Regions from separate parts of the Streptomyces sp. NRRL F-5755 genome, predicted to be linked through region 1. Evidence: riboswitches for the same ligand, from Rfam matches in the RefSeq annotation. Region 1 holds a riboswitch; the other holds the start of a gene.

What was found. Region 1 has a riboswitch for glycine ahead of gcvT (glycine cleavage system aminomethyltransferase GcvT). Riboswitches for the same ligand answer to the same signal wherever they lie in the genome.
Region 2: it holds a riboswitch for glycine, as region 1 does, so the genes downstream of both, gcvP (aminomethyl-transferring glycine dehydrogenase) here and gcvT (glycine cleavage system aminomethyltransferase GcvT) in region 1, are expected to answer to the same signal.

The regions. Positions count from the first base shown of each region.
Region 1 covers NZ_LGCW01000229.1:48,597-58,535, reverse strand. Annotated here, with positions in the region: gene ADK86_RS18515 (ABC transporter permease) at 1-427, opposite strand, end outside; gene ADK86_RS18510 (enhanced serine sensitivity protein SseB C-terminal domain-containing protein) at 983-1,783, opposite strand; gene ADK86_RS18505 (enhanced serine sensitivity protein SseB) at 1,964-2,752, opposite strand; gene ADK86_RS18500 (hypothetical protein) at 2,947-3,795, shown strand; gene ADK86_RS18495 (AAA family ATPase) at 3,959-4,699, opposite strand; glycine riboswitch at 4,984-5,079, shown strand; gene gcvT (glycine cleavage system aminomethyltransferase GcvT) at 5,221-6,348, shown strand; gene gcvH (glycine cleavage system protein GcvH) at 6,437-6,811, shown strand; gene glyA (serine hydroxymethyltransferase) at 6,867-8,126, shown strand; gene ADK86_RS18475 (APC family permease) at 8,485-9,939, shown strand, end outside.
Region 2 covers NZ_LGCW01000320.1:18,690-28,628, forward strand. Annotated here, with positions in the region: gene ADK86_RS38725 (glutamate-cysteine ligase family protein) at 1-1,401, opposite strand, end outside; gene ADK86_RS38730 (hypothetical protein) at 2,023-2,610, shown strand; gene ADK86_RS38735 (DUF5999 family protein) at 2,975-3,181, shown strand; gene gcvP (aminomethyl-transferring glycine dehydrogenase) at 3,326-6,211, opposite strand; glycine riboswitch at 6,400-6,497, opposite strand; gene ADK86_RS38745 (PRC-barrel domain-containing protein) at 6,612-7,013, shown strand; gene ADK86_RS38750 (DNA polymerase IV) at 6,905-8,470, opposite strand; gene ADK86_RS38755 (MerR family transcriptional regulator) at 8,751-9,353, opposite strand; gene ADK86_RS38760 (bifunctional nuclease family protein) at 9,540-9,939, opposite strand, start outside.

The DNA of each region.
Region 1 (9,939 bases):
CGAGCACGGTGCCGATGGCCACCGACAGCAGCGTGGCGCCGAACGCCACGATCAGCGAGACCCAGGAGCCCTCCAGCACCCGCGCGAACAGGTCGCGGCCGAACTTGGGGTCGACGCCAAACGGGTGGTCCCAGCTCATGCCGCCGAAGTCGCCCTTGGGCAGGGTGGTGTTGGGGTCGATGAGGTCCCGGTTGGGGCTGTTGGGGTCCAGACCCAGCCAGCCCTGGATCGGCCGGGAGAGGGCGGCCACGAGGACCAGCAGGATGACAACGATGGCACCCGCTACCGCGACCTTGTCGCGCTTGAACCGCAGCCAGGCGATCTGCCCGAGCGAGCGGCCCTCGATCTTCTTGCCCTCGACGCCTTGCAGCACCGCTTCCGGCTGCGCCTCGGCAGCCGCCCCGGTGGTCTCGATCGGTGCGGTCACGGTGCCTTTGACCCCTCTCGGCCGGCGCCGCCGGCCCATGCGCGCCGCGGTTGCGCGGCCTGGTTCACATCACTGGTGCAAGTGGTGCATCTGAAGCAACTGGGAGAACTCTGGAACAACTGGAGCAACTGGTGCAGGTAGTGCGGGCGTTGCAGGAACAGGTGTTGCAGGTGTTGCCGATGGTGCGAACGTCGCGGAAGGTCACGCGACTGACGAGCGGATGGAACTCGCGTACGACGGGGACCGAAGCCCTCTGCTGCGGGAGTCTTCATCCGACTCGCGATCACTCACCAGCCCTGACCGGGAATGGATGCGCAACTGTGATGTGAACCACGGATTTCCGTTATACGGACATCTGCCGCGACTGAGCGGGGCGCGCGATCCGGACCGGAGGCCAACTACCGGACGGGGCAGGCCATTTCGGGCCGGGAGGAACCGGCAGGAGCCGGACGCCACCGGCGGAAGGCAGGAGGAACCGGCCGGACCGGGACGGGCGGGGCCGGTGGGAAGCGGGGCGTACGGCGGGAGGGGTACGCCCGGGGCGGTGCGCCGGGGTCAGTACGGGCGCGGGTAGCCGTAGCCGTACGCGGGGGCCGGGGCCGGGGCGGGTGCCGGGCCCGCCGCGTAGGCGTCCCGGTCGAAGAACGGCCGCGCGTTGGCCCGCATCCACATGCCGACCGGGTCGTACTCGTCGTTCATCGCGACCGTCGAGACGGGCAGTCCCTCCGGCACCGCGCCGATGGACTGCTGGATCATCAACCGCACCGAATCCACGGCCGGTTGGCCCGTGTCGTACAGGTCGAGGCCGATGGCCAGGTACGGGGCGCCGAGGGCGGGCTGCACCCAGGCCCGGCGCAGCGAGCGCACGGCGGGCGTGCGGTGCGCGTTCTGCCCCAGCAGGGCGTAGAACTGCGGGATCTCGATGGCCGGTTCCGAGATCCGCAGCGGCCCGGCCGGCAGCCGGTCCAGGCCGCCCGCGATACGCCGCAGGTCCAACCACGGGATGCCGACACCGCCGCCGGGGGCGTGCGGGTTCAGCCACAGGCCCCAGCGGTCCGGGAAGAGGGTGGCCGCGATGTCGCGGCCGTAGACGACCTCGTGGGCGCGGTTCCAGCCGCTGGCGGCGAGCTCGGGGGCGGAGGTCACGCACGGCGCGTAGCCGAGTCCGTCGACCTCCATGTTGCCGTACTGCGCATCGGGCGAACCCGGCTGGCCGTGCCAGAGCAGCATCCAGACCTGGCCGGCGGCGAGCGCCTGCAGCAGCGCCTCGTAGGCGTCGTACCGGCCGGGCGAGACCTGCTGCAGCATCTGCTCGACCTGCCCGGCAGCCGCTCCCTGATGCGCACCCGCGCTCACGTGGTCCGTCCCTTCTGTCGGCAGGCACGTGGGGTACGCCTGCCGGTTGCACCAACAGCTTAGAGCCTGCGTCCGGACGCCGGTCGGATCAGCACACGCCGCTTGCGTCCGCCGGACACGGCCCGGCCGGGGCGGGCGGCGGACGGGCCGCCCGCGGCGCGGACACGGCCGCTACGCGTGCTATCGCGAGTAGAAGGGGCGGACCCGCTCCAGCATCCAGTCGGCGACCGGATCGCCCTGCGCGAGGTCCAGCATGACCAGTTGCACGGGCCACGTCAGCGGTGTCCCGCCGAGGGCCCGGCCGAGCGCCCCGGTCACGGCGTCCCGTACGGCCGGATCGTGCGGCGCGACGGCCGCGGCGTCCACCTGGACGCCGACGAACAGCGCGGGCGCGTCCCCCTCGACGCTGGCCAGCGCGCGGCGGGCGGTGACGACGAAGCCCGCAGCCGAGAACTCCAGCCCGGCCGCGGCCAGGAAGTCCACCGGCTCCTCCTGCCAGTCCGGCTCGAACAGCCGGACCCGGGCGCCGCTGGGCGCGCCGGGGTGTTCGAGGCGGTCGGTGCGGCACAGTTCGGCCACCGCGTCCGGCGGCAGCGGCACGCCGACGGTGCCCTCCGGGTTGACCGCGATGCCCATCAGCGGGGGCAGCCCGCGCGCGAACTCGGCGGCCGGCGCGACGGTGTAGGACAGGTTCGGCCCGGCCACCCTCATGAACTCCTGCTCGGAGCTGAAGACCGGTACATAGGCGGCCGAGCCGATCTCGACGGTGGGCAGGTCCAGGCCCGCCCGGCCCATCCCGGCGCTCTCCGGGCCGCCGCCCTTGGGCAGCGGCACCCATATCCGGCTGCGCCCCAGCACCTCGACGATGCGGGCGCCCGCGCCGGGCGCGCCCACCGAGGCGGCGAGCACCTCCTCCAGTTCGTTGGCGGGCCACCCCAGCTGCGGTATGCCCTGCTCCGGAAAGTCCATGTCCACCCACCCGCTTCGTACCGCGCACCGCGCCTTACTCGGTCGAAGACCCTAACGCCACCAGGCGGGCGGCGGCCTGATGCGTCCGGATGACCACCGAACGCGCGCGAGCGGTTGCGGACCGTGCACACCGCTCCGAAGGTGGCTCCAGGGTGATCTTGCCCTGCCGTTCCTACAGAAAGGCATGTCTCCTGATGGCAACGCACCGGACCGTCCCCGCCCTCGTCAGCGCGGCCGCCGCCGGCGCCCTCGCGCTCGGCGCCACGGCCCCAGCGAGCGCGTCGGACGGCCCCAAGTCCCACGAGCGCAACCAGAGCGTCATCGTCGACGACATCGGCCGGCTGGCGGACGCCTCGACCGAGCTGGCCGAGAAGTCCGCCGAGGCCCGCGGCCACTCCGTGCAGGTCAGGGCCGCGCGGACCCGGCTGGACTCGGTCCTGGCCGACGCCCAGCGGCTGGCGGAGCTCCTGAACGAGGACTCCGACCGTGCGACGTCCGCCGACACCGTGCGGCTCGGGCTGGTGTCGCAGGATCTGCGGGTGAAGCTCGACGAGCTGACCGGCCGTCGGGCCCCGTCGGCGGAGGAGCCCACCGACCCCGCGAGCAGGACCGGGCAGCTGACCGAGTCGGTCTCCAGGTCGGTCGTGGACATCTTCAAGATCCTGGGCGTGGACAAGGTGGTCGGCGACCTGCGGCAGCAGCCGGCCGACGGGCCCGCCGCGCAGCCCGCCAACCGGCCGGTCCCCCAGCCGTCGGGCCGGCAGCCGGCCGACGAGTACGAGACGGACGAGCAGCCCGCCGCCCAGCCGAAGGCGCCGACCAGCGACCCGCAGCCGCCCGCCGCCCAGGCACCGAAGCAGCAGCCCGCCGACGGGGAGCAGCGTCCCGCCGACACGCAGCAGCAGCCGGCCGACGCGCAGCAGCCCGCCGCGGAAGCGCCTCGGCAGCAGCCCGCGGAGGCCCCCCAGCAGCAGGGCGCCGGCTCGCTGCTCAACTCGGTGCTGACGCTGCCTACGGTGCTCATCAAGGCCCTGGGTCTCTGAATCGGCCCGGCAACCAGCGTCCGGAGGAGGCGCAGATGCGGGAGATACGCCACAGCTAGGACCGGTCCTGACGGGCCGTACGGAAGGTTCCGTACGGCCCGTCAGGCGTAGGCCGTGCGCGCCTTCAGAAATCGGGCGCACCGTCAGAAATTCGGCACGGCGCTCACTCGAAGCCGATCCGGCGCAGGGCGCCCGCCGCCGGGCGGTCCAGCAGGACGGCCGAGGTGAAGCCCGCGGGGAGCCGGGCCGCGCGGGCGCGGGCGGCCAGGCGGCGCACTGCGCGCCGGTGCCGGGCGAAGGCGTAGCCGGAGACACCGCGCCCGCGCGAGCGCTGCCCGGAGAGCGCGACCTCGGGCGGCACATCCAGCAGCATCAGGTGCAGCCCGCGCCCGCCCCGCCGGGCCTCGCGCGCGAGCCAGCGGCGTACCCACGCGAGCGTGCCGCAGTCGTGCACCACCACGCTGCCGCCGGAGCGCAGGGCCCGCCGCAGCCCGAGGTAGTGGGAGGCGCGGACCAGCGGCCGGTAGAGCGCGTACGGCAGCCGGCGCAGCCTGCCGCTTTCCCAGCGCTCCCGTACGTCCTGGGAGTCGACGCGGTGCACGGCGGCGCCCTGCTCGTCGGCGGCGGGCACCACCCGGAGCATGAGCGTGCTCTTGCCGCTGCCCGGCAGGCCGGAGACCACCACGACGTCGCCCGCCGCGAAGTGCAGCTCGGCCACCTCGCACGGAGCGTGCCCGTCCCTGAGGTCGACGACCTCCACCGCCGCGCCCCGCGCCCGGCCGGGCCGTACCACCCCGAGCGGCAGCCGCCGGGACCCCGGGACCACTCCCGTCGCTTCCGGCACACAGCCCGGGGGCACGCCTCCCGTACTTGTCGCGAGTGCGGCCTGCCTGTGCACCGTGATCCCCTCCTGGTCCGGTGTCGTCCCCCGAGGGACTGTGGTTCGTCCCCGGCCGGGACGCAGCCCCTTACCCGCAGAGTGTCAAGAAAAGGTAATGCGCTTCAAGAGAATCCCACGATCAGTACGGTCCCGGGACACTGCCGTGACGCCCCCGCGAACACCGGTGCGACCAGGGCTCCTGTATCCGGCGATCCCGTGCGATGATGTGCGCGCCCAGTGCGGGACCGCGCCTCGGCGCGCGCGTCGCCGTACGGGTGCCACGCTCAGCCAACTGCATACCGGCCGCTTGAATCCGCGCGGGAGAGTCCCCGGCCGCCACGGCGGGGCGCCGAAGGAGCAAGTCCTCCCTTGAATCTCTCAGGCCCCGATACCGCGCGGGCGAGGCAGATCTGAAAAGCGGGCCGCCGTGGTGTGGCTCCACCCAAGGTGCAAACCGGGGCCGGCGAGGGCCTTCCGGTGAACCTCTCAGGTTCCGATGACAGATGGGGAGACCGTCCTGTCACCCATGCCCGGGAGCCATCACCATGACGCAAGCCCCCCGCCGGACCGCGCTGGACGCCATCCATCGCGCCCTCGGCGCGACCATGACCGACTTCGCCGGCTGGGACATGCCGCTGCGCTACGGCAGCGAGCGTGACGAGCACGTCGCCGTGCGGACCCGCGCCGGTCTCTTCGACCTCTCCCACATGGGCGAGATCACCGTCTCCGGACCGCGCGCCGCCGACCTGCTGGACTTCGCGCTGGTCGGCAACATCGGCGGGGTGGCCGTCGGCCGCGCCCGCTACACCATGATCTGCAATGCCGAGGGCGGCATCCTGGACGACCTGATCGTCTACCGCCTGGCCGAGACGGAGTACATGGTCGTCGCCAACGCCGCCAACGCCCAGGTCGTCCTGGACGCCCTCACCGAGCGGGCGGACGGCTTCGACGCCGAGGTGCGCGACGACCGGGACGCGTACGCGCTGCTCGCCGTCCAGGGCCCGGAGTCCCCCGGCATCCTGAAGTCGTTGACCGACGCCGACCTGGACGGCCTGAAGTACTACGCCGGGCTGCCCGGCACCGTCGCGGGCGTGCAGGCGCTGATCGCCCGTACGGGCTACACCGGCGAGGACGGCTTCGAGCTGTTCGTCCGCCCGGCCGACGCGCCCGCCCTCTGGGAGGCGCTGACCACCGCCGGCAAGGACGCGGGCCTGGTGCCCTGCGGCCTGTCCTGCCGGGACACCCTGCGCCTGGAGGCGGGCATGCCGCTGTACGGGCACGAGCTGACCACGGACACCACCCCGTTCGACGCGGGCCTGGGCCGGGTCGTGAAGTTCGAGAAGACGACGAACGGCGGCGACTTCGTGGGCCGCGCCGCGCTGGAGGCGGCCCGGGACCGGGCCGAGGCCAGCCCGCCGCGCAAGCTGGTCGGGCTGATCGCCGAGGGCCGCCGCGTGCCGCGCGCCGGGTACCCGGTCGTGGGCCCGGACGGCTCCGTGATCGGCGCGGTCACCTCCGGCGCGCCCTCCCCCACCCTGGGCAAGCCCGTCGCCATGGCGTACGTGGACGCCGCGCACGCCGCGCCCGGCACCGCCGGTGTGGCGGTGGACATCCGTGGCACCCATGAGCCGTACGAGGTCGTGGCGCTGCCCTTCTACAAGCGCCAGAAGTGACGGGCGTACCCCCGTCTCAGTCGGGCCTCCGTCTCATCTGTCAAGACCCCTGCACCGAGCACGCCACCGCATCCAGGAGAATCAAGACATGAACAACCCCCAGCAGCTGCGCTACAGCAAGGAGCACGAGTGGCTGTCGGCCGCCGAGGAGGGCGTCTCGACGATCGGCATCACCGAGCACGCCGCCAACGCGCTCGGCGACGTCGTCTTCGTGCAGCTCCCTGAGGTCGGTGCCACGGTCACGGCGGGCGAGACCTGCGGTGAGCTGGAGTCGACCAAGTCCGTCAGCGATCTCTACTCCCCCGTCGACGGCGAGGTCACGGAGATCAACGAGGACGTCGTCACCGACCCCTCGCTGGTGAACACCGCCCCCTTCGAGGGCGGCTGGCTGTTCAAGGTGAAGGTCAGCGGCGAGCCGGACGACCTGCTCTCGGCCGACGAGTACACCGCCTTCACCGGCTGACCCGCCCACCCGCCGCCTGGCGGGGCCGTGCGCCCCGCGAACCCCAGGAAGAGTCATGTCGCTTCTGAACAGCTCCCTCCACGAGCTCGACCCGGACATCGCCGCCGCCGTCGACGCCGAGCTCCACCGTCAGCAGTCCACCCTCGAAATGATCGCGTCGGAGAACTTCGCCCCGGCCGCCGTCATGGAGGCCCAGGGCTCGGTCCTCACCAACAAGTACGCCGAGGGCTACCCGGGCCGCCGCTACTACGGCGGCTGCGAGCACGTCGACGTCGTCGAGCGGATCGCCATCGACCGCATCAAGGCGCTCTTCGGCGCCGAGGCCGCCAACGTGCAGCCGCACTCCGGCGCGCAGGCCAACGCCGCCGCGATGTTCGCGCTGCTCAAGCCGGGCGACACGATCATGGGTCTGAACCTCGCGCACGGCGGGCACCTGACCCACGGCATGAAGATCAACTTCTCCGGCAAGCTCTACAACGTGGTGCCCTACCACGTGGACGCCGAGAGCGGCCAGGTCGACATGGCCGAGGTCGAGCGGCTGGCCAAGGAGACCCGTCCGCAGCTGATCGTGGCCGGCTGGTCGGCGTACCCGCGCCGGCTGGACTTCGCGGCGTTCCGCCGGATCGCCGACGAGGTCGGCGCGTACCTGATGGTCGACATGGCGCACTTCGCCGGCCTGGTCGCGGCCGGGCTGCACCCGAACCCCGTGCCGCACGCCCACGTCGTGACCACCACCACGCACAAGACCCTCGGCGGTCCGCGCGGCGGTGTGATCCTGTCCACCCAGGAGCTCGCCAAGAAGATCAACTCGGCGGTCTTCCCGGGTCAGCAGGGCGGCCCGCTGGAGCACGTGATCGCGGCGAAGGCGGTGTCCTTCAAGGTCGCGGCGAGCGAGGAGTTCAAGGAGCGCCAGCAGCGCACGCTGGACGGCGCCCGCATTCTCGCCGAGCGCCTGACGCAGTCCGACGTGACCGAGGCGGGCGTCTCGGTGCTGTCCGGCGGCACCGATGTGCACCTGGTCCTGGTGGACCTGCGCGACAGCGAGCTGGACGGCCAGCAGGCCGAGGACCGCCTCCACGAGGTCGGCATCACGGTCAACCGCAACGCCGTGCCGAACGACCCGCGCCCCCCGATGGTCACCTCGGGCCTGCGGATCGGCACCCCGGCGCTGGCCACCCGCGGCTTCCAGGCGGAGGACTTCCGCGAGGTCGCCGACATCATCGCCGAGGCGCTGAAGCCGTCGTACGACGCCGAGGCGCTCAAGGCCCGGGTGACCACGCTGGCGGCGAAGCACCCGCTGTACCCGTCGCTGTGACACACGTCATGCGGTGCGCGGCGGGGCGCCTCCGTGGCGCGTCCGCCGCGGCCGTGTGGCACGGCTGCGGTACGTAGCTGTGTGATGCGGCTGCGGTACGCGGCTGTGTGACGTGTTTCATGAAGTACACCCCGCGGGGAGCCGCCGAGCCGGTGTCCACGGGGTGAACAGGCCGTACGTCCTGGGGCGTTGATCCCGGGCGTACGGCTTTTCCGTCCCCCTTACGGTGATTTCGCGCCACATAGGCTGAGACCGGCCCCTCAATGGCGCGGGGCCCTTCGCACCACAGCAGGGCCGGGCCCTTCGCACATCGGCAGCCGGGCCCTTTGCGCCACAGCAGGACGGAACACGCACGGCAATGGACATGACCGCGGGCAACCGCACGGGGATGGGCCTCTTCGCCCTCATCATGATCGGCATCGGCTCGATCTTCGGCTCCGGGTGGCTCTTCGGGGCCGGCGCGGCCGCCCAGGTGGCCGGGCCCGCGGCGCTGGTGGCCTGGGTCATCGGCGCGGTCTTCATCGGCATGATCGCGATGTGCTACGCGGAGGTCGGCTCCGCGTACCCGATTCCCGGCGGCATGGCCCGCTACGGCCACCTCTCGCACGGGCCCGTGCTCGGCTTCCTCACCGGCTGGGCGGTGTGGATCGCGACCGCCTCGCTGATCCCCATCGAGTCCATCGCCGCCACCCAGTACATGGCGTCCTGGAGCTACGCGTGGGCCCGTGACCTGGTCGACCCGGCCAACGGACACCTGACGGCCACGGGCATGGGCGTGGCGCTGCTGCTGACCTTCGCGCTGTGGCTGACCTGCTACTGGTCGGTCCAGCTGCTGGCCCGCGCGAACACCGTGCTGACCCTGGTGAAGTTCGCCATCCCGGTCATCGCGGTCGCCGCGCTGATCGCCTCCGGCTTCCACACCTCGAACTTCACCGCGCACGGCGGCTTCGCCCCGTACGGCTGGCCGGCCGTGCTGACCGCCGTGACCACCTGCGGCGTGGTCTTCGCCTTCAACGGCTTCCAGGCCGTGATCAACCTCGGCGGGGCCGCCAAGAACCCCGGCCGGGCGATCCCCGTCGCGCTGGTCGGCGCGCTCACGCTGGGCCTGGTGATCTACCTCGCCCTCCAGACCGCGTTCCTCGGCGCCGTACCGCCGGAGCAGCTGGCGCAGGGCGGCGGCTGGCACGGCGTGGACTTCAGCTCGCCCTTCGCCGACCTGGCCAAGGTCCTGATGCTGCACTGGGTCGTCACGCTGCTCCAGTTCGGCGCCTTCATCTCGCCGGCCGGCTCCAACATCGCCAACGTCGCGTCGGCCGCGTACATGGTCCAGAACCTCGCCGAGACCGGCTTCTTCCCCCGGAAGCTGGCCACCGTGCACCCCCGGTACGGGACCGCCCGCCCCGCGATGTGGCTGAACCTCGGCTTCTCGGTGCTGCTGCTGGTCACCGTCGGCCACAGCTGGCACGCGCTGGCCAGTGTGATCTCGGCCGCCATGGTCATCTCGTATCTCATCGGCCCGATCGCGGTGGGCGTCTTCCGCCGCACCCGGCCGGACCTGCCGCGCCCGTTCCGGCTGCCGGCGGCGGGCGTTCTCGCCCCGCTGACCTTCGCCTTCGCGGCCTGCGCGCTGTACTGGTCGAAGTGGCCGGACACCGGCAAGGTCGCGCTGCTGACCGTGGTGGCCGCGCCGGTGGCGGCGGTGGTGCTGCGGCGCCGCGGCGTGACCGGGCTGCGCCGGCAGTTCGCGCCCGCGTGGTGGCTCGTCGGCTTCCTGGCCTGGATGTCCGTACTGTCCGCGCTGGGCAGCCGGGAC
Region 2 (9,939 bases), on a different contig from region 1:
CAGGCCGCGGCCGAGCGCGTGGTGGTACGCGGCGGTCTGCCAGGACGCCCCGTTGACGCGGCGCCGGCAGCGGGCCTCGATCACGCCGAGGTAATGGTCCCGGTCGGCCGGTTCGACGCCCCAGGCGTCCAGCCCGTCGGCGGCCATCGGCAGCAGTTCCTGGCGCACCAGGCGTACGGCGGGAATCTCGGCGAGCCCGCCGGACCGGCCGCGGGGCCACTTCACTACGGCGTCGATGCCCCGGCGGCACGCGGTGTCGAAGTTCTCGGCCGCGGCGGCGAACGGCAGGCGGGTCCACACCGGCCGCTGCTCCTCGGCCAGCGTCCGTACCAGCCCGTAGTAGAAGGCCGTGTTGGCGATGACGTCGGTGACGGTGGGTCCGGCGGGCAGGACCCGGTTCTCGACCCTGAGGTGCGGGACGCCGTCGGCCACGCCGTAGACCGGGCGGTTCCAGCGGTAGACGGTGCCGTTGTGCAGGACCAGTTCGGCCAGGCTCGGTATGCCGCCCTCGTCCAGTACGGCCAGGGGTTCCTCGTCCGAGCGGATCGGCAGCAGCGGCGGGAAGAAGCGCAGGTTCTCCTCGAACAGGTCGTACGGGGCGTCGATCCAGCGCTCACCGAACCAGGTGCGCGGGCGTACCCCCTGGGCCCGCAGCTCCGGCGGGCGCACGTCGGTGGCCTGCTGGAAGACCGGGGGGCGGGATTCGCGCCACAGTTCGCGGCCGAAGACGAACGGCGAGTTGGCGCCGACCGCTATCTGTACGGCGGCGATGGCCTGGGCCGAGTTCCAGACCGCGGGGAAGCGGCCCGGGGTGACCTGGAGGTGCAGTTGCACGGAGGTGCAGGCGGCCTCCGGCGCTATGGAGGCCGAGGTGGAGACCAGCCGTTCCACGCCCTCCAGCTCGATCTGGAAGTCCTCGCCGCGCGCGGCCCGCATCTGGTCGTTCAGCAGGACGTAGCGGTCGATCTCGGAGAGGTTGGAGGCGACCAGGTCCTCGGCGGCCAGGGTCGGCAGAATGCCGATCATCACGATGCGGGCGGCCACCTCGGCCGCCTTGCGGTCGGCATAGCCCAGGCCGGTGCGGAGTTCTTCGGCGAGTTGATCGAGGACCCGTCCGGACAACCGGTGCGGCAGAATATTGACTTCCAGATTGCACTGGGCCAGTTCGGTCTGGAAATCGCGGCTCGCGATGCGCTCCAGGACCTGCGAGTTCATCATCCGCGGCAGCCCGTCGGGACCGGCGAGATTCAATTCGATCTCCAGCCCCATCAGGTTCTTGGGGCGGTCGAACCGCTTCTCGTCCAGGAGTCTCCGCAATCCCGCCAGACACTCCCGCAGCTTTCTTCGATAGCGTTGCGGATCGGTGAGGTCGATCCCGCCCGCCGCAACCTTCTCCCCCATCGAAGCGTCCCTTCCTCGTGACGACGGGCCCGGCCCGGCGGGCCTCCCGGGCCCCGCCATGGCGCCCGGGTCCGCCGGTCTCCCCGGCGGCGCCAGGGGATCGCGCTACGGTCGATGATGCCCGGCAATCCGATCGATAACGCCTCGGACATGCGCCGGAACCGATAGGCTCGATCAGACACGAAGGCTGGCACATTCCGAGGGCATACCGTCTGGTTCGACAGACCGGATCGGCGGTTGGCGGTAAACGCCGCCGAGATCCGGAAAAAGACCGTCCGGATCCGGCCTACCGTGTTCACGACGGAATACGAGGCAGTCGCGCCGGGCACCGCACAAAGGCGCCGAAAACACCTCTCCGGCCGGTCCGGATTCCGCCTTGCCGACAATCTCCGGAGCGGCTAGACGAAACACTTGGTGAACACACGTCGTATAAACTCCGTTGACGAGGCAGAGAGTTGGCGCCCAGCGTCGCGGTGTTCCACCGGGGCTGCGGCAAAGCGGCTGACCCCGCCGGGCCGACGTCCCCGATCGGCCATGTACTGGCGCTCTGTCCCCGACGCTGACGACGACGTCCGCACTTGCCCAGCACCACCGTGTCTCCCAAGTGAGAGGCGACCCACCATGCCGCTGCATGTTCCCCCTGCCCCCGCGCCCGCCCTCCGCAGCGTCCTCGCCGCCCTCGGTTCCCCCACCGCCGTGCGTGAGGCCCGCACCCCCGCCCTCCGTGCCCACCAGGGCCCCCTCGCCCCCGAACTCCCCTTGCCCGTCCATGTGTTGGACGATGTCAGCCACCCCGCCGGACCGCCCCGCACCCGGCTGGCCGGCTGGCGCTTCCTGATTCGCGACGGTGAACGCGCCGTGGCGACCGCGGAGGCGATGCTCACCGCGGACGGCTGGGCCTTCTCGCATTTCTGCGAGGGCCCCTACGTCACATCGACCGAACGGGCACTGCGTCAGGCGGAGTCCGTACCGACCCCGTACCAGCCCCGGCTGCTGTCCGTGCCGGAGCTGTACATGCTCACTTTGTGGCTGCACCACGACGTCGGTGCCGACGGCGCCGAGGGCGTGCCCGCGCCGGGCGACGTCCTCGTACCACTGGCGCCGGCCCCGCCGGGCATCGCGGCGCACCGGCCGCACCGGGTGGCGGATCTGCTGCCCCGGCTGACTCTGCGCCTGGCCCCGGTACCACTGCTGGGGTCACCGGCCTGAGGCTCCGCAGGGGGTTCTCCGCGGCGAGCGGCCGGCGTCGTACCACCGCAACCGCGCACAGATGCACACCGTTCCACAGGTTCGCGCCCCGCGCCCTTTTGGACGCGGGGCGCTCCGCTGCGCTCACCCACGCGGAGTACGCGGCCGGGTCGCTCCCAACGCCCCGGCAACGTCCCGTACTTGAAATGAACCGACCGCACGGGTGATGCGTCATTATCTAGTGAGTGCCGCTGCAGCCAAATCCCTGCGGAATCCGGCCCGTGGGGCAACACTGGTATCGACCTACTGAAACGGGGGAGCGGCCATGAGCATCGCGTCGAGCCGCAGGACGAATCAGACCACATCGCAGCGAAAGATCTCATCCATGTGCCAGCATCAACCACCGTGCCCGACCGCAGACTCCGCCGACCGGGAGGCCGCCCATCTTGTGGCGCACCACCCGGAGCAGGGCTGGAGCCTGCTGTGCAACGGTGTCCTCCTGTTCGAGGACACCGGTGAACTGCTGCCGGACGGCCAGGTCATCGCGCCGCACCGGGTGCTGGGCACACCGCACGTGGCCACCGCCGCCTGATCCTTCACGGGCAGCGCCGCCGCGGGCGACCGCACAACACGGCACAGAGCACCGCACAACTCAGCACAACGGACAACAGGGCCCCCGGCGTCCACGCCGAGGGCCCTTCGCATGCCGCGCCGCCGCGGGCGGCGCACCGGCGGATCAGCCGTCGTACTCCTCCAGCGGCGGGCAGGAGCAGACAAGGTTGCGGTCGCCGAACGCACCGTCGATACGGCGCACCGGCGGCCAGTACTTCTCCGCCGCCTCGACACCGGCCGGGAAGACCGCCTCCTCACGGGTGTACGGGTGCGGCCACGCGCCGCTCAGCGCCGCCGCGGTGTGCGGGGCGTTGCGCAGCGGGTTGTCGTCCTTGTCCCACTCCCCCGAGCCGACCTTGTCGATCTCCGCGCGGATCGCGATCATCGCGTCGCAGAAGCGGTCCAGTTCGGCCAGGTTCTCGCTCTCGGTCGGCTCGATCATCAGCGTCCCGGCCACCGGGAACGACATCGTCGGCGCGTGGAAGCCGTAGTCGATCAGCCGCTTGGCGACATCGTCGATGCTCACACCGGTCGCCTTGGTCAGCGGCCGTACGTCGATGATGCACTCGTGCGCGACCAGGCCGCCGGGGCCGGTGTAGAGCACAGGGTAGTGCGGCTCCAGGCGCTTGGCGATGTAGTTGGCGCCGAGCACCGCGACCTGGGTGGCGCGCTTGAGGCCCGCGCCGCCCATCAGCCGGACGTACGCCCAGGAGATGGGCAGGATGCCCGCGGAGCCCCACGGCGCCGCGGAGATGGGCCCGACGCCCGTCTCCGGGCCCGCGGTGGGCTGGAGCGGGTGGTTGGGCAGGTACGGCGCCAGGTGGGCGCGTACACCGACCGGGCCGACGCCCGGACCGCCGCCGCCGTGCGGGATGCAGAAGGTCTTGTGCAGGTTCAGGTGCGAGACGTCACCGCCGAACTTGCCCGGCTCCGCGAGCCCGACCAGCGCGTTCAGGTTGGCGCCGTCCACGTACACCTGGCCGCCCGCGTCGTGCACCGCCGCGCAGATCTGGGTGATGTGCTCCTCGAACACGCCGTGCGTGGACGGATAGGTGACCATCAGGACCGCGAGCTGGTCACGGTACTGCTCGATCTTGGCGTGCAGATCGTCCGCGTCCACCTCGCCGTCCGCGCCGGTCTTGACGACGACGACCTTCATGCCGGCCATCACGGCGCTGGCCGCGTTGGTGCCGTGCGCCGAGGAGGGGATGAGGCAGACGGTGCGCTGCTCGTCGCCGTTGGCGCGGTGGTAGGCCCGTACGGCCAGCAGCCCGGCCAGCTCGCCCTGCGAGCCGGCGTTCGGCTGGATGGAGACCTTGTCGTAACCGGTGACCGTGGCCAGCCGCTCCTCCAGCTCCGCGATCAGCGTGAGGTAGCCCTGCGCCTGCTCGACCGGCGCGAACGGGTGCAGCTGCCCGAACTCGGGCCAGGTGACCGGCTCCATCTCGGCCGTCGCGTTCAGCTTCATCGTGCAGGAGCCGAGCGGGATCATGCCGCGGTCCAGCGCGTAGTCCTTGTCCGACAGACGGCGCAGGTAGCGCAGCATGGCGGTCTCGGAGCGGTGCTGGTGGAAGACCGGGTGCGTCAGGTACGTGTCGCCGCGCAGCAGCTGCGACGGCAGCGCGTCGGCCACGGCTTCGTCCAGCCGCTCGATGTCGGCCTGGACGCCGAAGGCGCCCCACACCGCGTGCACCTGCGCGCGCCCGGTGGTCTCGTCGCAGGCCACGCCCACCAGGTCCGCGTCGACCAGGCGCAGGTTGACCCCGGCCTCGCGGGCCGCGGCGACCACCTCGGCGGCCCGGCCCGGCACCCGTACGGTCAGCGTGTCGAAGTACGCGCCGTGCACGACCTCGGCGCCGCCGGCGCGCAGGCCCTCGGCCAGGATGGCGGCGTAGCGGTGGGTACGGCGCGCGATGGCCGCGAGCCCGTCCGGGCCGTGGTAGACGGCGTACATGCCCGCCATCACCGCGAGCAGCACCTGCGCGGTGCAGATGTTGCTGGTGGCCTTCTCGCGGCGGATGTGCTGCTCGCGCGTCTGGAGGGCGAGACGGTACGCCTTGTTGCCGTCCGCGTCCACCGAGACGCCCACCAGGCGGCCGGGCAGGCTGCGGGCGAACTTCTCCCGTACGGCCATGAACCCGGCGTGCGGACCGCCGAAGCCCATCGGCACGCCGAACCGCTGGGTGGTGCCGACGGCGATGTCCGCGCCCAGCTCGCCCGGCGAGGTCAGCAGCGTGAGCGCCAGCAGGTCGGCGGCGACGGTGACGACCGCGCCCAGCTCGTGCGCCCGCTCGATCACGGCGCGGGGGTCGCGTACGGCACCGGACGCGCCGGGGTACTGGAGCAGCACGCCGAAGACGCCGCGCTCGGCCACCTCCGCCGGTATGCCGTCGGACAGGTCGGCCACCACGACCTCGACGCCGGTCGGCTCGGCGCGGGTCTCGATCACGGCGATGGTCTGCGGCAGACAGTCGGCGTCGACCAGGAAGACGCCCTCCTTGACCTTGCCCACGCGCCGCGCGAGGGCCATCGCCTCGGCGGCGGCCGTGCCCTCGTCGAGCAGCGAGGCGCCGGAGGTCGGCAGTCCGGTCAGGTCGGCGACCATGGTCTGGAAATTGAGCAGCGCCTCCAGGCGGCCCTGTGAGATCTCCGGCTGGTACGGGGTGTAGGCCGTGTACCAGGCGGGGTTCTCCATCACGTTGCGCAGGATCACCGGCGGGGTGAACGTGCCGTGGTAGCCGAGGCCGATCATCGGGGCGAGCACCTGGTTACGGTCCGCGAGCGCCCGCAGCTCGGCCAGCACCTCGGCCTCGCTGCGGCCCTGCGGCAGCCCCAGCGCCTCCGTGCTCTTGATCACGTCCGGTACGGCGGCCGCGGTGAGCTCGTCCAGCGATCCGAAACCGACCTGCGCGAGCATCTTGGCCTGGTCCTCCGGACCGGGGCCGATGTGCCGCTGCTCGAACGGGGTACCGCGTTCCAGCTCGGTCAAGGAGATGCGGTTGGTGGTCATCTGCGGGGGCCTCCTGGTCGTTTCGACCTCTGCGGGGCACCACGGCGCTGGTGCCCGGACGGCCTCCCCCTCTGTCATCGCAACCTGAGAGCTTCACCGGTTCCGCGCGCGGTACCGGCTTTCACCGTCGGTGAGGAGGGGTTCCGGCGCTGTGCCCGTCCGTGGCCCGCCCTGCTTTCCAGAGTGACCTCGTCCATGCGGTACGTGAGCCTGAGAGATTCCGGGGAGGAGTTGCTCCTTCGGCGCCCCCGCCATGATCGGCGAAGGACTCTCCCGCATGGGGTCGACAGCCGTTCGCCAGCCTACCAGCGCGGCGAACGGGCGTTCCTTCGAGTGGCCGGGGCATGAAATGTGCCGTTTGGTAGTTGTCACAAGGCAGTTGCGACCACTTGGAGGGACCGTGCAGACCGATATCGATCCCCGCAGCTTGATCGGCCGCAAGGCGTTCGACAAGAACGGAACCAAGATCGGCACCGTCGACGAGGTGTACCTGGACGATGCGACCGGAGAACCGGAATGGGCGGCCGTACGCACCGGGATCTTCAGCCGGGACGCGTTCGTGCCCCTGGAGCCCAGCGATCTGGTCGACGAGGCGCTGCACGTCCCCTACGACCGCAAGCTGATCAGGGATGCGCCGGACTTCGGGGTGGGCCGCCACCTCTCGCCGGAGCAGGAACTACAGCTCTACCACCACTACCGGCTGGACATTCCGGCCCCCGATTCCGTCTCCGGGCCCGTCCCCGGCTCGGACGCCGCACGGGCCGACACGGAGTTCGGGCGGGTGGCGGGGGCGGAGGACTGAGGGGCGGGGTGCTCCTGGGCAGCTCCCTTCTGGGCAGCTCCCTCCTGGGCGGGCCCTGCGGACGGCTCGGCCGGCGCGCCGTACGGCTCGCTCCCCCGCCCGTCCGGTGGTCCGCCCACCAGCGGCAACGGCTCGCCGGGGCGCAGCGCCGGGTCGTCGACGGGGAAGGTGCGCACCCGGCCGGGCCCGGACCACGGCTGCTCGAACCGTACGGTCACCCGGCCGACGCCGCTGCCCTGCACCCAGCCGGCGCCGTGCTCCTCATGGATCACGTCCAGCCCGGGGAGCCAGCGCCGGGGCCGCTCGGGCTCGTCGGCTGCCTCCCGGGCCGCCTCCGCCGCCACCCGGCGCTCCCGCTCGGCCTCCTCCTCGGCCGCCTTCTCCGTCGCGAGCTGGGCGAACAGGTCCTCCTGGGTGAAGTCGGCGAGCCCGGTCACGCCCACGCCCAGCAGCCGTACGCCGCCCGTCGTGTCCACCAGGTCCAGCAGCCGGGCCGCCGCCTCCCGCACCACGCCCGGGTCGTCGGTGGGTCCGCGCAGCGTCTCCGACCTGGTCAGCGTCGAGAAGTCGTAGTTGCGCACCTTGATCACGACGGTCCGGCCGGAGCGCCCGGCCGCCCGCAGCCGCTCCACGCACCGGTCCGCCAGCCGCGTCACCTCGGCCCGCACCCGCGTCCGGTCGGTCAGGTCCACGTCGAAGGTGTCCTCGACCGATATGGACTTCGCGTCCCGCTCGGCCACCACGGGCCGCTCGTCGCGGCCCAGCGCCATGGCGTACAGCCCGGTGCCGTGCGCCTTGCCCAGGAGGCGCACCAGCTCCGCCTCGCCCGCCTCCGCCGTCTCGGCGACCGTGTGGATGCCCGCCCGGCGCAGCGTCTCGGCCGTGGCGGGGCCGACGCCGGGCAGCGTACGCACCGTCATCGGGCCCAGCAGCTCCCGTTCCGTCCCCGGCTCGATGACCACCAGGCCGTCCGGCTTGGCCTGCTCGGACGCGATCTTGGCCAGCATCTTGGCCCCGGCCAGGCCCACCGACCCGGTGAGCCCCGTCGTGCGTCTGATGTCCCGCCGCAGCCGCTCCCCCACGGCCCGTACGGCCGCCGTGTCGGCCTCGGTACCGCCGGCCTCCAGGTCCACGAACGCCTCGTCCAGGCTGAGCGGCTCCACCAGCGGCGACAGCGCGTGGAGCAGTTCCATGACCTGGTCGCTCACCTGGCGGTAGAGGGTGAAGCGCGGGGTCAGATACGCGGCGTTCGGGCAGAGGCGGCGGGCCTGGGCGGTCGGCATGGCGGAGCGCACCCCGAAGACCCGGGCCTCGTACGACGCCGTGGAGACCACGCCGCGCGGGCCGATCCCGCCGACCACCACGGGCTTTCCGCGCAGGCTCGGCTTCGCCGCCTGTTCGGCGGACGCATAGAACGCATCCATGTCCAGATGCAGGATCGTCGGAGCACGTCTCACACGACCGATGCTCCCCCACACCACTGACAATCGCCCCGACCGACCCCGCCGCCCTGCCTCGGGCGCACTCCGGAATTCGCCTGAGAGGCCGTGTGCGCGCTTCAGAGGCCGCGTGCGGCTCCTGTGGCCGTTGTGTGTCTTCTGGTGCGACAGAGGCGCAGGAGACCGTCATAACGGGCGCGCGAGGAGCGCACGCGTGGATTCCGTACGTCGGGTACGCCGGATGCGCCGGGGGCACGCCGGGGCGATCAGCCTCCAGCCCCGCGGCGTACGCCCCCGCTCACCCCGCCCGGTTGCGGCGCCGCGCCAGTTCGTCGTGCGGGTTGTGCCGGACCAGCGTCTCGCCGGTGTCCACCCGCTCCCCGTGGAGCTGCGACAGCGCGCCTTCCACGTCGCGCCAGACCACGCCCACGGCGATGCCGAAGACGCCCTGTCCACCTTGGAGCAGGTCGACGACCTCATCGGGCGAGGTGCATTCGTAGACCGTCGCGCCGTCGCTCATCAGGGTCATTCTCGCCAGGTCGGACAGCCCGCGGGAGCGCAGGTGCCGGACGGCGGTGCGGATGTTCTGGAGGGAGACCCCGGTGTCCAGCAGCCGCTTGACGATCTTCAGGACGACGACGTCCCGGAAGTTGTAGAGCCGCTGGGTGCCCGACCCGTAGGCGGGCCGGACGCTCGGCTCGACGAGACCCGTACGGGCCCAGTAGTCGAGCTGGCGGTAAGTGATCCCCGCGGCCGCGCACGCCGTCGGGCCGCGGTAGCCGATGGTGTCCGCCCCGCGGTCGCCCGGTGCCCCGGCGGTCTGTGCCGGGGTGCGGTCAGCAGCCCCGGAGTGGAGCGGCAACGCCCCTTCCGCCGCCGTACCGTCGCCGGTGATTGCCACGCCGACCTCCGTCCTCCACGTCCCGGACGGGACCTGCCCTATCGACGGTATGCAGTCACTCGGGGTGCGTCAACGATCGCCGCGCTCGCCACGCCGAGTGATAATCACCTTGCGAGTGGTTTCTCGTGTCCCTGCTCGGGGAAAGGCTAATCGAATGCGCGGAAGGCACCCCTCCGCGCACCTGGCTCACTGGCTGTTGGTGCCGAAGTCCTCGGGCGAGATCTGGTCGAGGAACTCGCGGAACTTCTCCACCTCGTCCTCCTGCTCGTCCGGGATGGCGATCCCCGCGTCGTCGAGGACCCCGTCGGTCCCGTAGATCGGCGTACCGGTGCGCAGCGCCAGCGCTATGGCGTCGGACGGACGGGCGCTGACCTCGACACCACTGGCGAAGACCAGTTCGGCATAGAAGACCCCCTCGCGCAGGTCCGTGATGCGGACCTGGGTCAGTTCCTGGCCCACCGCTTCCAGCACATCCTTGAAGAGGTCGTGCGTCAGCGGCCTGGCAGGGGCCATCCCCTGCTGGGCGAAGGCGATGGCGGTGGCCTCCCCCGGCCCGATCCAAATGGGCAGGTAACGATCGCCTCCT